Regions from separate parts of the Pseudomonas sp. IT-P74 genome, predicted to be linked through region 2. Evidence: predicted binding sites of a transcription regulator. Region 2 holds the regulator's gene; each other region holds the start of a gene.

Evidence for each region. The regulator FliA, encoded in region 2, starts transcription of late flagellar genes. The targets are predictions, from matches to a motif close to CTAAAGTTTNNNNNNNNNNNGCCGNTAA.
Region 1: the regulator FliA is predicted to act here: its motif matches at 1,868-1,895, upstream of flgM (flagellar biosynthesis anti-sigma factor FlgM).
Region 3: the regulator FliA is predicted to act here: its motif matches at 2,603-2,630, upstream of ACM6J5_RS24110 (methyl-accepting chemotaxis protein).

The regions. Positions count from the first base shown of each region.
Region 1 covers NZ_CATKQD010000033.1:394,404-399,556, reverse strand. The annotation lists gene ACM6J5_RS18250 (MFS transporter) at 1-87, shown strand, start outside; gene ACM6J5_RS18245 (flagellar brake protein) at 150-896, opposite strand; gene ACM6J5_RS18240 (flagella synthesis protein FlgN) at 989-1,456, opposite strand; gene flgM (flagellar biosynthesis anti-sigma factor FlgM) at 1,505-1,831, opposite strand; gene flgA (flagellar basal body P-ring formation chaperone FlgA) at 1,999-2,757, opposite strand; gene ACM6J5_RS18225 (chemotaxis protein CheV) at 2,840-3,805, shown strand; gene cheR (protein-glutamate O-methyltransferase CheR) at 3,818-4,645, shown strand; gene flgB (flagellar basal body rod protein FlgB) at 5,012-5,153, shown strand, end outside.
Region 2 covers NZ_CATKQD010000055.1:240,574-245,726, reverse strand. The annotation lists gene ACM6J5_RS21485 (chemotaxis protein CheA) at 1-1,442, opposite strand, end outside; gene ACM6J5_RS21480 (protein phosphatase CheZ) at 1,497-2,285, opposite strand; gene ACM6J5_RS21475 (chemotaxis response regulator CheY) at 2,307-2,678, opposite strand; gene fliA (RNA polymerase sigma factor FliA) at 2,846-3,586, opposite strand; gene fleN (flagellar synthesis regulator FleN) at 3,583-4,413, opposite strand; gene flhF (flagellar biosynthesis protein FlhF) at 4,530-5,153, opposite strand, start outside.
Region 3 covers NZ_CATKQD010000066.1:368,692-373,844, forward strand. The annotation lists gene ACM6J5_RS24095 (LysR family transcriptional regulator) at 34-888, opposite strand; gene ACM6J5_RS24100 (multidrug/biocide efflux PACE transporter) at 981-1,415, shown strand; gene ACM6J5_RS24105 (transporter) at 1,449-2,471, opposite strand; gene ACM6J5_RS24110 (methyl-accepting chemotaxis protein) at 2,743-4,368, shown strand; gene ACM6J5_RS24115 (PepSY domain-containing protein) at 4,429-4,734, opposite strand; gene ACM6J5_RS24120 (glycerophosphodiester phosphodiesterase) at 4,873-5,153, opposite strand, start outside.

The DNA of each region.
Region 1 (5,153 bases), on a different contig from region 2:
GAAACTGTCACCGAAGCTGAAACCGATCAGCCGCCGCAAGACCCTGATACAGGGCGGGACCCTAACCTCAGCGAGGCCAGGCCTTAAATCCAGGGCATAAAAAACGGGCAGTCACCGCAAGGGACTGCCCGTTTTTTGTTGACGCTCTATCACATGTCGTCTTTGTCGAAGCGACGTGCTTCACGTTGCAACTGGTAGACGAAGCGCTCGACCTGGCGCTGCACCAGCCCGCTCATGTTGTGGAAGCGAACGCCGGCGAAGGTGGTGGAAATCCTTTCTTCGAAGTGCAGATAACGCAACTCGACCGGTGCGGTCATCTTGCCGAAGGGCAGGTCGGCGCTGAAGCGGTCGTAGACCTGACCCAGTTGCAGGCTGCCGGTGATGTCGCCGTCGAAGCGCAGTTTGCAGCCGGTAGCGGAAATATCCAGTAACTTGCCGCTGATCGACGCCTTGAGCTTTTCGCCGTCGAGGTTGACGTTGACCAGTTGTGCCAGCTTCAGCGCGGCGCGGAACGCATTGCGGCGCTGGTGGTACACCACTTCAGCGGGCAGGGGGCCGCGATAGCAGCGGCTGCCACCGGATTCGTCGATGTTCAACTGGCCGTTGCTTTCCCAGGCAATGCGTACGCCTTCGTGGAAGCCTTCGACCCTGAACGGCTCACCCGCCAGCAGGTAGCGCTCGCCATCACGGGGAATCATTTCGTCCAGGGCGATCATGTTGCTGTCACGGTCCAGGTCCACCAGATAGCTCTGGAAGCGCTGGCTGCGCTCGTGGAACGTGATGATCAGCGGGTCATGGCTTTCGAGCAGCTGGCGCAGGTTGCTGGAGATTTCCAAGGGCGTGGAGAGCACCTTGGGTGGCTGCGGAGCATCATCCACGGATAAGGCATTGGACACGGTTAATCAATCTCCAGACAAAATTTGACTACGGCAAGCTAGCAGTTTGCCAGTATGTTGCGCGTCTTGATAGAGCGGGGGCATTGACCGGCTCATGCCTGACTGAGCGGGCGCGGCTTGGCAAGCTTGGAGAATGTTCCGCTGGCATCGTAAAGCGCCGGGGTTTCACCGCCGGTGAGGATTTTCAGCTGGGTGGCCGTCGCGGCCTGCTGAGTGAGGATCGACTGGCCGTTGTTGGCGTTGATGGCCTGGCACTGGGCCAGGAGATCGGTCAGCACGTCACTTTGCGCCAGCAACTGCTCGCCAATGCTCGACTGGCCGGCCAATTGCTCGAGACCGCCGCGGTTGGTCGGCAGGTTGAGGCTGGCGAGGATTTCACTGCGCTTGCGGCCGTGCTGTTCGAGCAAAACGACCAATGCCTGTTTCTGCGCCAGGATGTTCTCGAGCAATGGCATGTCGCGGCCATGCAATGCGAGGGATTCGGTCTGCAGGAGTTCCAGCAAGTGTTGCGCTGGAGCAAAGTCGTCGGTGATCAGTTGCAGTAAATTTGTGTCGTGCATGGCTGGCCTTGGGTTTTAAGCGTCCAAAAGCCTGGCGCCGGCGGTGGCCTAGCGCTGGGCTTCGAAGTTGAGCAGTTTGCTGGCTACACGGTTGCTGTCGACTTTATAGCTGCCATCGGCAATCGCTGCTTTCAACTCGGCCACGCGGGCGTTGTCGACGGCAGGCTGATCGCGCAGCTTGTCAGTGACCTTCTGCAACTGTTGAGCCTCATTGCTGAGATGTACCGATTCCCCGCTTTTGACGGTACCGGCCTGTTCGGCCGCGGACTCCAGCGGCGCGGATTTGCCGGCCTCGGCGCTTTCCTTGCTGGCGCTGGTACGTGTACTGCCCGTCAGGGACGAGGAGCTGTTCAAACGGCTGAAATCAATGACCATGATAAAAAACCTCTGGGAATTTGGACGCTTGCCATGGTTTCGGCCATTCCCTGGAAAACTTTAGGCTCATTTATCAATGAACCTTGCGCGCGTCAGCGCTTGCCCTGCATGGAGCACAGTCTAGGGAACAGCCGCGGCAAGCGCCACATTCCGATCAACAGAGGACCTTACATGGACACTTCCACCTGCCCCGGCGCCATGACCTGCGCCTTGATGACTCGTTGGGAATTGAGGTTTTTCACCCGGATCTGTTCGCTCAGGCTGCCGTTTGACAGCGCTTCGCCGGGCATGCGCACGCTGAGGGTGCCGCTGCGGGCGGTGATCACCACCTGATCGCCCTTGCGGATGACTTCGGCCTGTTCGATGTTCACCAGGGTAATCACCTGATCGGTGACCATTGGTCGGGTCAGTCGCTGCCCGATCGCCTGATCGAGGGAGGTCAGGTAGCCCTGGCTGATCAAGCTGATATCGCGCTCGCGCAAGACCACATCCCCAGGCTCGACAATGGCGGCGCGGCGCAGTGGCCGGGCGCTGGTCACGACATCGCGAAACAGGCGGACTTGAGCGGGTACGAAGACGGTCCAGGGAGACGCGCCCTCGCAGCGAACCTTGACCGTGACCCGTCCCAGCGGCTTGGGACTCTCGAGCGTTGCTGTCAATTCCTTGTCGCACATGGGCATGTGCATGCGCGGATCGAGCGGGTTGACCTGGATCTCGTAGCGACCCTCCGTTTGACTGGTAGCCAGATAGTCTTCTACGGTGAATTCAAGAAAGCCCTGAGTGACGCCGATAAGCATGTCAGGCAAGGTAACCGCGTCAGCAAGGGCAGGGCTGCCAGCGTTGAACAGGCAAACAGCCGCCAGCACGCCGAGCCGTTTGCGGTAGGGTGTGGTCAGGCGTCGAAAAAATGTCGGTTCTGTGTTCATAACGATTAAAAAAGCAAGCGCCGTGCCGTTTAGTGATGAAGGCACGTCGCAACAACACTTGGCGTTGGCGTAGGAGTCTGGCATGGCTGGTGTAATGGATTCGGTAAACCAGCGCACGCAACTGGTGGGGCAGAATCGCCTTGAGCTGTTGTTGTTCCGTCTCGACGGCCAGCAGCTGTACGGGATCAACGTGTTCAAGGTTCGGGAGGTGCTGCAATGTCCCAAACTGACACTGATGCCCAAGTCCAGTCCTGTCGTGTGCGGCGTGGCGAACATCCGGGGGGCGACCATTCCGATCCTTGATCTGGCGATGGCGACCGGCTCCGGCGCGTTGAAGGACAAGCACAACCCCTTCGTGATCATCACGGAGTACAACACCAAGACCCAGGGTTTCCTGGTGCGTTCGGTGGAACGCATCGTCAACATGAACTGGGAGGAGATCCATCCGCCGCCCAAGGGAACCGGGCGCGATCATTACCTGACGGCGGTGACGCGGGTCGACAATCAGTTGGTCGAAATCATCGACGTCGAGAAGGTGCTGGCGGAAGTGGCGCCGACGCCGGAAGCGATTTCCGTCGGTGTGGTGGATGTCGAAACCCAGCACAAGGCGCTTTCGTTGCGCGTGCTGACGGTCGACGACTCGTCGGTGGCGCGCAAGCAGGTCACGCGTTGCCTGCAAACGGTCGGCGTCGAAGTGGTGGCGTTGAACGATGGTCGGCAGGCGCTGGACTACCTGCGCAAACTGGTCGACGAGGGCAAGAAGCCGGAAGAAGAGTTCCTGATGATGATCTCCGACATCGAGATGCCGGAGATGGACGGGTACACCCTGACGGCGGAAATCCGCAACGACCCGCGCATGCAAAAGCTTCATATCATCCTGCATACTTCGTTGTCGGGGGTATTCAATCAGGCGATGGTCAAGAAGGTCGGTGCCGATGACTTCCTGGCCAAGTTCCGTCCTGATGACCTGGCATCCCGGGTAGTCGACCGGATCAAAGCAGCAGATATCAGCCAGGGGCCCGTGTCCCTGGCAGTCAACACGATTTAAGAGGCGGCATCATTGTCTACGGGTAATTTGGATTTCGAACAGTTCCGGGTATTCCTGGAAAAAGCCTGTGGCATTTTGCTCGGTGAAAACAAGCAGTACCTGGTCTCCAGCCGTCTCAATAAACTGATGGAACAGCAAGGCATCAAGTCTTTGGGGGAACTGGTTCAGCGCATGCAGACCCAGCCGCGTAGCGGTTTGCGCGAGCAGGTGGTGGATGCCATGACCACCAACGAAACCCTGTGGTTTCGTGACACTTACCCGTTTGAAGTCTTGAAGAACAAGGTACTGCCCGAAGCGATCAAGGCCAGTCCCGGCCAGCGCCTGCGCATCTGGTCGGCAGCGTGCTCGTCGGGCCAGGAACCGTATTCGCTGTCGATGTCCATCGACGAGTTCGAACGGGTCAACATGGGCCAGTTGCGGATGGGGGTGCAGATTGTTGCCACCGACCTGTCCGGCACCATGCTGAACAACTGCAAGACCGGCGAGTACGACAGCCTGGCCATCGGCCGCGGTCTGTCGCCTGAGCGGCTGCAGCGTTACTTCGACCCGAAAGGGCCGGGGCGCTGGGCGATCAAGGCACCGATCAAGAGCCGTGTGGAATTTCGCTCGTTCAACCTGCTGGACAGCTATGCGGCCCTCGGCAAGTTCGACATCGTGTTTTGCCGCAACGTGTTGATCTACTTCTCCGCCGAGGTGAAGAAGGACATCCTGTTGCGCATCCACAGCACGTTGAAGCCGGGCGGTTATCTATTCCTCGGTGCTTCCGAAGCGCTGAACGGCTTGCCGGATCATTACCAGATGGTCCAGTGCAGCCCGGGGATCATTTACCAGGCGAAGTGATTCTGTTGGTGTTGTCAAAAAAACGGGAGTCCTCAGGGGCTCCCGTTTTTTTGTCTGCTGATTTTTCGCCAGCACTGCATTCTCCTGTAGGAGCGAGCCTGCTCGCGATGGCGTCCTGACAGTTGAACTCAACGTTGCCAGATAAACCGCTATCGCGAGCAGGCTCGCTCCCACAGTGGCCGGTGGTGTTCTGAAAGGGTGAGGAGGCGGCAGAAAAGCGGCATGCGGCGGAAAACCGTTGCCGCTTTTCTGGCATTGCCGCGTTGCCATGTCCGGGAAAGCCCCGGTTTTCGGGGGTTTTTGAATTGGCATGGGGCTTGCTAAGTTGATCCTACGAAAAATCAGGTCACCCGAAGGTTTCCCGACATGAGCATCAGCTTCGATAAAGCGCTCGGTATCCACGAACAAGCCCTGGGCTTCCGCGCCCAGCGTGCCGAAGTCCTGGCCAATAACATTGCCAACGCCGATACCCCGAACTACAAGGCTCGGGACCTGGACTTCTCGAAAG
Region 2 (5,153 bases):
AAGTGGACCAGCGGGTCGGCCAGAGCCTCGACGAGGTTCTTGTCGAGGTCGGTTTCTTCGCCGACCAGTTCCAGGTTGATCTCTTTCTTGAGCTGGCGGGCCAGGTCGCGAACCAGGCGCGGGAAGCGCCCGAAGACTTTCTTGATCGGCTGCATCCGGGTCTTCATGACCGCGGTCTGCAGGTCGGCGGTGACCACGTCGAGGTTCGACACGGCCTTGGACATGGCTTCGTCGCCGCTGTTGAGGCCCAGGCGGACCAGGCGGTTACGCACCAGCACCAACTCGCCGACCATGTTCATGATCTCGTCGAGACGCGCGGTATCGACGCGCACGGTGGTCTCGGCTTCACTCGCCGGCTTTTCCGCCGGTGGCACGGCCGGGGCACGGGCAGCAGCCGGTGCAGCAGCGGCCACAGGGGCCCGTGTTTCGGCTATTGGCTCGGGAGCCTTGGCCACGGGTTTCGGCGCGGCTGCCTTGGCGGCAGGTGCCGCAACCGAGGCGTTGGCGCCGGTTGCCGTTCCAGCCGTTGCGCCCACTTCAGTGAACTTGCCTTTGCCGTGCAACTCGTCGAGCAGCGCTTCGAACTCGTGATCGGAAATCAGATCGCTGCCGGCCGCCACCGCGCTGGGTGCCGCGGGCGCGGGCACAGAAGCAATGGCCGACTCCAGCGCCTCGACAGCAAAGTTACCCTTGCCGTGCAGTTGGTCGAGCAGTGCTTCGAATTCGTCGTCAGTAATATCGGAACTGTCGCCGGCCGCTTTCGGCGCTTCTGGCACAGCGGTCGCCGGGACCACCGCGTCAACGGCGAACTGGCCTTTACCGTGCAGCTGATCGAGCAACGACTCGAACTCGGCATCGGTGATTTCATCGCTGCCGGCGGCATTGCCGGCAGGCGCTGGAGCAGCCTTCGGGGCCTCGGCCTGGGCCTTGACGGCATTCAGCGAGTCCAGCAGTTGTTCGAATTCATTGTCGGTGATATCGCCCGACTCGGCTTCAGCCACAGGCGCTTCGACCACGGCGGCGACAGGCGCGGCAGCCACCTCGTCAGCCGATTGCGGCTCGGCCAGACGGGCCAGCGCCGCGAGCAGTTGCGGTGTCGCGGCCGTGATCGGGCCGCGTTCGCGGACTTCGCTGAACATGCCGTTCACCGCGTCCAGCGCTTCGAGAACCACGTCCATCAGTTCCGAGTCGACGCGACGTTCACCCTTGCGCAGGATGTCGAACACGTTCTCGGCGATGTGGCAGCACTCCACCAGTTCGTTGAGCTGGAGGAAGCCGGCGCCCCCTTTTACAGTGTGAAAACCGCGAAAAATTGCATTGAGCAGATCCGCATCATCCGGACGGCTTTCCAGCTCGACCAGTTGCTCGGACAGTTGCTCTAGAATCTCGCCGGCCTCAACCAGGAAATCCTGAAGGATCTCTTCATCGGCGCCGAAGCTCATTAAGGGGGTGCTCCTACAGGTCTAAAAACCCAAAAAACCTAAAATTCTAAAACTCTAAAATCCCAGGCTGGATAACAAATCGTCCACATCGTCCTGGCCGGACACAACGTCTTCTCTTTTATCGGCATGAATCTGCGGACCTTCACCCTGAGAGAGATGTTTTTGTGGATCTTTTTCAGCAAGCATCGCTTCACGGTCATGTTCGATGCCCGCAAAGCGGTCCACCTGACTGGCCATCAGCACGAGCTTGAGCAGGTTGCTTTCAACTTCGGTGACCAACTGGGTCACACGCTTGATCACCTGGCCTGTGAGGTCCTGGTAATCCTGGGCGAGCAGGATGTCGTTGAGGTTGCCCGACACCGCGCGATTGTCCGTGCCGCTGCGCGTCAGGAACCCGTCGACCCGCCGGGCCAGTTCACGAAACTCTTCGGCGCCGACTTCGCGACGCATGAAGCGCCCCCAGTCCGCGCTCAACACCTTGGCTTCATCGGCCAGGCCATTGACCAGCGGCGTGGCACTTTCCACCAGATCCATGGTGCGATTGGCCGCGGCCTCGGTCAGCTTGACCACGTACCCCAGGCGCTCGGTGGCGTCGGTGATCTGCGACACTTCTTCGGCTTGCGGCATGTGCGGGTCAATCTGGAAATTGACGATCGCGCTATGCAGTTCGCGGGTGAGCTTGCCCACTTCCTGATACAGGCCACGGTCACGGGTCTGGTTGAGCTCATGGATCAATTGCACCGCGTCGCCGAACTTGCCTTTTTCAAGGCTCTCGACCAATTCGACGGCGTGTTTTTTCAGGGTCGATTCAAAGTCGCCCAATGAAGTTTCGTTATTGCCCATAGCTCCCCCGTGGCGCATTCATCAACCGATGCGTTCGAAAATCTTCTCGATTTTTTCTTTCAACGCCTGGGCCGTGAAGGGTTTGACCACATAGCCGTTAACACCGGCCTGGGCGGCTTCGATGATCTGCTCGCGCTTGGCTTCAGCGGTCACCATCAGCACCGGCAGGTGCTTGAGCTTTTCATCGGCACGCACGTGGCGCAGCAGATCGATACCGGTCATGCCAGGCATGTTCCAGTCCGTTACCAGAAAGTCGATGCTTCCGCTGTTGAGCACCGGAATGGCGGTAGTGCCATCGTCGGCCTCGACGGTGTTGGTGAACCCAAGGTCACGCAGCAGGTTCTTGATGATCCGCCGCATCGTTGAGAAGTCATCAACGATGAGGATTTTCATGTTCTTGTCCAATTCGACCTCCAAGCAGTCTTAAACGCGCCCAGCACCTGGACACGCCATTTCAATCAATCCGGCAAAGCACTCAATGACTGTCTGGAGCACAACAGATCGCGACCGGCGCAGTTCAACACCACACCAGCCTCGTTCGCAGTGTCCCCACACTGCCTTCAGCGCGCTCGCCACTCCCCCAAACGCCCCCGCAAACGGGCCGCGCACTGGCTGTGTAACTGGCTGACCCGCGATTCGCTGACCCCCAGGACCTCACCGATTTCCTTGAGGTTCAACTCTTCGTCGTAGTACAGCGCCAACACCAGCCGCTCACGCTCCGGCAAATTGGCAATCGCATCCGCCAGCGCAGCCTGGAAGCGTTCATCCTCCAGGTCGCGTGACGGCTCGAGATGAGCACTCGCGCCATCCTCGTGCAGCCCCTCGTGTTCGCCGTCCTGCAAAAGGTCGTCGAAACTGAACAGCCGGCTGCCCAGGGTGTCGTTCAAAATCCCGTAGTAATCATCGAGACTCAATTGGAGTTCGGCCGCAACTTCGTGATCTTTAGCATCACGGCCGGTTTTCGCTTCAATCGAGCGAATGGCATCGCTGACCATCCGCGTATTGCGGTGAACCGAACGTGGCGCCCAGTCCCCCTTGCGCACCTCATCGAGCATGGCGCCGCGGATTCGTATGCCCGCGTACGTTTCGAAACTGGCGCCTTTGCTGGCGTCATATTTGGTCGATACTTCAAGCAGGCCGATCATCCCGGCCTGGATCAGGTCTTCAACCTGGACACTGGCCGGCAATCGCGCCAGCAAGTGGTAGGCAATGCGTTTAACCAGCGGCGCGTAACGCTCGATCAGCTCGTACTGCGCATCGCGTGCCGACTTTTTGTAGAGGTTGTAGCCGCTGGCTGTCATAGAACAGGTCCTGCTGTCTGCTGCACAAGCCGCTCGACGAAAAACTCCAGGTGCCCGCGCGGGTTGGCGGGCAGCGGCCAGGTATCGACCTTCTGCGCGATGGCCTTGAACGCCAGCGAGCACTTGGAACGCGGGAAGGCCTCGTAGACGGCGCGCTGCTTCTGCACGGCCTTGCGCACGCTTTCGTCGTAGGGCACCGCGCCGACGTATTGTAAGGCGACATCGAGGAAGCGATCCGTGACCTTGGTCAACTTGGCGAACAGGTTGCGTCCTTCCTGCGGGCTCTGGGCCATGTTGGCCAGGACGCGGAAGCGGTTCATGCCGTAGTCGCGGTTCAGCAACTTGATCAAGGCATAGGCATCGGTAATCGAAGTCGGCTCGTCGCACACCACCAGCAGCACTTCCTGGGCGGCGCGAACGAAACTGACTACCGAGTCCCCAATGCCCGCAGCGGTGTCGATCACCAGTACGTCGAGGTTGTCGCCGATATCACTGAAGGCCTGGATCAGGCCGGCGTGTTGCGCGGGGCTCAGATGCACCATGCTCTGAGTGCCGGATGCGGCCGGAACGATACGGATGCCGCCGGGTCCCTGCAGCAATACATCGCGCAGTTCGCAGCGGCCTTCGATCACGTCGGCCAGGGTACGTTTGGGTGTCAGGCCCAGCAGAACGTCGACGTTCGCCAGTCCAAGGTCCGCGTCCAACAGCATGACGCGCCGGCCAAGCTCGGCCAAAGCCAGGGACAAGTTCACTGACACATTAGTTTTCCCGACGCCACCTTTGCCGCCGGTCACCGCGATCACCTGTACGGGATGCATGCTGCCCATGTTATTTCTTTACCTTGTCTTGCATAGACGGAGGCCACATTACTGGCTGCGCGTTCACAAACGGAACAATGCATGGCAGACCATCGATGTAGGTACAAAAACTGTTCATTAATACCTCAGCCAACCTGCTTGGTCGGGCTGTGGTAGATGTCAGCGAACATGTCAGCCATGGCTTCTTCGCTGGGTTCTTCCTGCATTTGCACGCTCACGGCGCGGCTGACCAACTGATGACGACGCGGCAGATGCAAATCATCCGGGATCCGCGGGCCATCGGTCAGGTAAGCCACCGGCAATTCATGACTGATGGCCAGGCTCAACACCTCGCCCAGACTTGCCGTTTCATCCAGTTTAGTCAGGATGCAGCCGGCGAGCCCGCAACGCTTGTAACTGTGATAAGCGGCCGTTAGAACCTGTTTCTGGCTGGTGGTTGCCAGGACCAGATAATTTTTCGAGCGGATGCCACGACCGGCCAGGCTTTCGAGCTGCATGCGCAGGGCCGGATCGCTGGCCTGCAGGCCGGCGGTATCGATCAGCACCACGCGCTTGCGCAACAGTGGTTCCAGGGCCTGCACCAGGGACTGGCCCGGATCGACGTGGGTCACCGACACATTGAGAATGCGCCCCAGGGTCTTGAGCTGCTCCTGGGCACCGATGCGGAAGCTGTCCATGCTCACCAGCGCGATGTTCTGCGCGCCGTACTTGAGCACGTAGCGGGCGGCCAGCTTGGCCAGGGTGGTGGT
Region 3 (5,153 bases), on a different contig from region 2:
GCGAGCTTGCTCGCGATAAGGGCCGAAGGACCTTCACTCCAGCATCTTGCCCAACAACCAGCTCCCCGCCGGCCCCGGCGGATTCAAGCGCGACCACAACGCATCCACCGACACCGTTTTCGGCCAGCCGCGCACCACCAGTTCCTGCAACGTGCCGGGCCCGAACCGCTCAACCAGCCAGCGGGGCAACGGCGCCCAGCCGAATCCGCCCTGGGCCATTTCCAGCAGCATCAGATAACTCGGCGCCGACCAGACGCGGCCCTTCGCCCGACTGTCATAGGGATTGATGATGGTGGCCAGGCGCAGCTCGCGGTGCTGCTGCAGTACGTCCCGGTCGACGTGGTCCAGCGTTGCCAATGGATGTGCCGGGGACACGAACAAGGCGAATTCCGTGCGCTCGTCCACCGTCGAGCTGACCAGGTCCGGCGGGTAGCTGTCCTGCATTTCGGCGAAGGCAATCTGCGCCCGGCCGCTTTGCACCAGGGACATCAGGTCATCGCATTCGGCGATCAGGCACTCGAGCTCCAGGTCCGGGTAACGCTGCTCGAAGGCACTGAGGGCGGCTTCGAAGCGATCCGACTGATAGGTATCGGACAGCGCCACCGTCAGCTTCGCTTCCACCCCTTGGGACAGTTGGCTGGCGGCGATTTCCAGGCGACTGGTGGCGGCCAGGATGTCTTCGGCCCGTTGCAGCATGACGTGCCCGGCCGGGGTCAGCCCGGGCTTGCGGCTGCTGCGGTCGAACAGCGTCAGGTTGAGGTCGATTTCCAGGCTGGCCACCGCCGCGCTGATGGTCGACTGACTGCGGCCCAATTTGCGCGCCGCGGCGGAAAACGAGCCTTGCGTCGCGGCTTCGACAAACGCCAGCAACACTTCGTGAGAGGCCATGAACTATCGCCTTGATCGATGGTTATTGGTTATGAAGTATCGGTGTGGTGACGGATCATGGCAACCACACCGTCACTCAAGGGAGTTCGGCCATGAGCGCCAACAAATCCATTACTGAACGTATTTTCCAAGCCATTGGCTTCGAACTGCTGGCCATCCTGATCTGTACCCCGTTGCTGGCCTGGATCATGAAAAAACCGATGCTGGAAATGGGCATGGTCACCGTCCTCATCGCCGGCCTGGCCCTGGCCTGGAACGTGGTCTTCAACGGTCTGTTCGATCGGCTGCTCAAGCACCTGGCCATCGCACACAACGCCTGGGTCCGCGTGGTGCATGCGCTGTTGTTCGAAGGCGGACTGGTGGCCCTGGGCGTACCGCTGATCGCCTGGTGGCTGAATGTCAGTCTGTGGCAAGCGTTCCTGCTGGATATCGGTGTGTTGCTGTTCTTCCTGCCGTACACCTACGTCTACCACTGGGCATATGACGTGGTTCGGGAGCGGATGCTGGTGACTCGCGAAGTTTGCTAAGTACCGTTTTTGTGGCGAGAGAGTTAGCAGGCGTCAGTAATCCCGCTGCTTGCGAAACGCCCAGCGCCCGGCGATCACGGTAAAGGTCGCCACCAGCACCACCAAGACCCAGAAACCCTGCGGATCATCGGCCAGCGGAATGCCGCCGACGTTCATACCGAAGAAACCGGCAATGATGTTGATCGGTAGCGCCAGCACCGTCACCACCGTCAGGGTGAATAGGGTGCGGTTGGTCTGTTCGTTGATGTTGGCGGCGATCTCCTCCTGCAACAGCTTGATCCGCTCACCCAGCGCCGTGAGGTCGTTGATGATCAGCGCGAACTCCTCGGTGGATTTGCGCAACTCCTTCACGTCTTCCTTTTGCAGCCATTGCGGCGGCCGGTTGAGCAGGCGCAGCAATGAGCCCGGTTCCAGCGCCAGCAGCCGTTGCAATCGCACCAGCACCCGGCGATTGGCGCCCAGTTCGGCGCGGTTGGTCGACAGCCGCGAGGACAGCAATTCATCTTCGATCTGATCCACGCTCTGGCTGGTCTTGCGCACGATCTGGGTCAGCACTTCACCCTGGTCGCGCAGCAGATGCACCAGCAACTCCAGCGGGGAACGAAAGCATTCCCGGGCCTTCACCGACGAGCGCAATTTGTCCACCGAGTGCAGCGGTTGCAGGCGGGCGCTGATGATCAATTGGCTGCGGGCGCACACCCACAGGGTCGAGACATCCGAGGAGACCATGTTGCTGAGGTTGAACACCACATCGTTGACCACCGCCAGCAACGCGGAGTCGACATGTTCGATACGCGTCGAGCGCGAGCCTTCGTGCAGCGCTTCGAAAAACTCCTCGGGCAATTCCAGATGGCTTTTCATCCAGCGCTCGCACGCGGCGTGGGCCAGGTTCAGGTGCAGCCAGAGAAATTGCTCGTTGCTTCCCGGTTGTTGCAGGTACTGCAAGGCCTCGGCGGAATTGATTTCCCGACCGGCCTCACCGGGGCGAAAGCTGAAACCGTAAAGCAGGCCGAACAGATCCGTGTCGCGATGGCTTTGATCGATGCTGTGGTTCATGAGGACTCGCAAGGGGAGGCGCCTGTCACATGTTTTACAGATTCACTTGAGCGGCATCATTGCAAGCGGGGGTGACGTTTTTGTGACAGGAAAATAACGCAAAAAATTGTTCTACCGACGGTCGGGATATTCTCAAGAACCGCTCTGGCTAGCCGATCACGCTTGGGTTGAGTTGCGCGCCGTCGGCCTCGGCCGGGACCGCAGACAGGGATGTCCGGACACTTTTCACGCCTTAACGGGCGTGCCTCATTCCTGTCATGAGTACCCTGCGATGCTTTTGCAAAAGTCCCTGAGAGCACAAATTCTTGCCCTGCTGAGCGGCAGTCTGCTGGCGATGCTGTTGATCGCCCTGGCGTGCTTTCACTTCCTGTCCAGCGGCGTGCAGAACTACGCCAATCTGATCGAAGGCCCGCTGCACACCTCGCAATTGATCGATGAAGCCAACCTGCAATTCAAGGTGCAGGTGCAGGAGTGGAAAAACGTCCTGCTGCGCGGCAAGCAACCGGCGGACCTGAGCAAGTACTGGGGGCAATTCGAGGAGCGTCAGCGCGATGTGCAAAACATCCTCGGCGAGCTGGCCGCGCAGAAGGGCATCGAGCCGCCACTCAAGAGCCGAATCGAGCGCTTGCGTGACGAACATCGTCAGTTGGGCGCGGCCTATCAGAAGGGCCGGGACGCGTTCGTGGCCGCCGGTGGTGACCCGGCGGCGGGCGACGCGGCGGTCAAGGGCGTGGACCGCGCCGCCAGCGATCAGATGAGTGAACTGGTCAGTGAGTTGCGCAAGCAGGGCGCTGAACAATCGACACTGATCAGCGCCAGTGCCGATCGCACGGTGTTGCTGGGGCTGGTCGTGATGCTGGTTTCGGGGCTGCTGATCGGCCTGCTGAGCCTGTGGCTGGTCAACCGTAACCTGGTCGAGCCGATCCGCAAACTGATCGAATACGTGGCGCAACTCAGCCAGGGGCGTTTTGCCGAGCGCGTGGCCAGCACCCGTCAGGACGAGTTGGGCAAACTGGCGATGGCCGCCAACACCCTGCGCGATTTCCTCGCCGAAACCTTCAGCCGTTTACAGCGCAGCGCGTCGGACCTGGACAGCGCCAGCGGTGAGTTGAATTCGATCGCCACCCTGATGGCCGGCGGCACCAACGAGCAGTTCAACCGCACCGATCAGGTGGCCACGGCGATGAACGAAATGTCCGCTACCGCACAGGAAGTCGCCCGTCATGCCGCCGAAGCGGCGCGGGCCGCCGACGATGCCGACCAGTCCGCCCAGCAGGGCGAAAAAGTCATGCAGGGCACCATCCACACCATCACCCAAATGCGCGGCGAAATCGCCAACACCGCCACGGTCATCCGCCAACTGGAAACCGACAGCGGACGCATTGGCAAAGTCCTGGAAGTGATTCGCGGCATCGCCGAGCAGACCAACCTGCTGGCGCTCAACGCCGCCATCGAAGCGGCCCGCGCCGGTGAGGCCGGACGCGGATTCGCGGTGGTGGCCGATGAAGTGCGCAGCCTGGCCCAGCGCACGGCGGCGTCGATCATCGAGATCAACCAGATCATCCAGACCGTGCAGACCGGTGCAATCGAAGCGGCCCAGGCGATTGAAAGCGGTCAGTCGCGCAGCGAACAAAGCGTGCAGCAAGTGACGGAGGCCGGCGCCATGCTCGAGCGCATCACCCTGGCCGTGGAAGCCATCCGTGACATGAACCGCCAGATCGCCACTGCCGCCGAAGAGCAGACCTCGGTGGCCGAAGACATCTCGCGCAACCTCACCGAGATCACGAGTATCGCCAGCACCAACCTGGACAACGTGCAGCGCACTGAAGCGGCCAGCACCAACCTGCACGGCTTGTCGGGGCAGTTGAACGAGGTGACGGCGCGCCTGAGCGCTTGAACCCCGAAAACGCAAAAGCCGCACGATGTTCCCATCGTGCGGCTTTTGTCTGTTTCGCGATTACGTGTCCTGTTTGTTTTCCAGGACCTTGCCGTTGGAGGCATCGATGTCCACATCCCACTCGACGTTCTTGGCGTCACGCAGTTCGACTTCGTACTCGTAACCGTTGAAGTGGTTGTCCAGCTCGGTCTTGGTAATCGTTGCACCCGGGTGCAGATCCAGGGCGATCTTGTTCAGGTCTTCCAGTGGCTTGATCTTGCCGTCCTTGACCAGTTGCGGGATCTGATCGACCCGCACATCGGCCTGGGCCAGGCCGGCGCTGAGGGTCAGGGTTGCAGCGGTAAACAAAGCAGTCAGGGTCTTCATGGGCTTCTTTCCTTGGGTGATCCGTTCAAGTGAGATCAGGTTAGCCTGTGTAACTTAATCCACCCTTAAATCCCTCGACATGTCCTGCATCAATCCCTGTAGGAGCGAGCCTGCTCGCGATGCAGGCACCTCGGTGGCTCAATAGCCGTTGTTCTTCAACACCTGATCGACACTCGCCGCCGAGCGTTTATAGAACTTCAACAACTCACTGGCGCGATTGGTGAAGATGCCGTCGACACCGGCGTCCATGACTTTCCGGTAGTCCACCGCATCGTCGATGGTGTAGACGTGCACCAACAGGCCCTGGTCGTGGGTGTACTGGTTCATCCAGGGTTGCACCAGATCCGAGTAGCTCTGGTCGCCACCCTGGGTCAGTGCGGCGGACGGGCCGGTGCCGATGGCGCCCTGGGCCTTGGCGT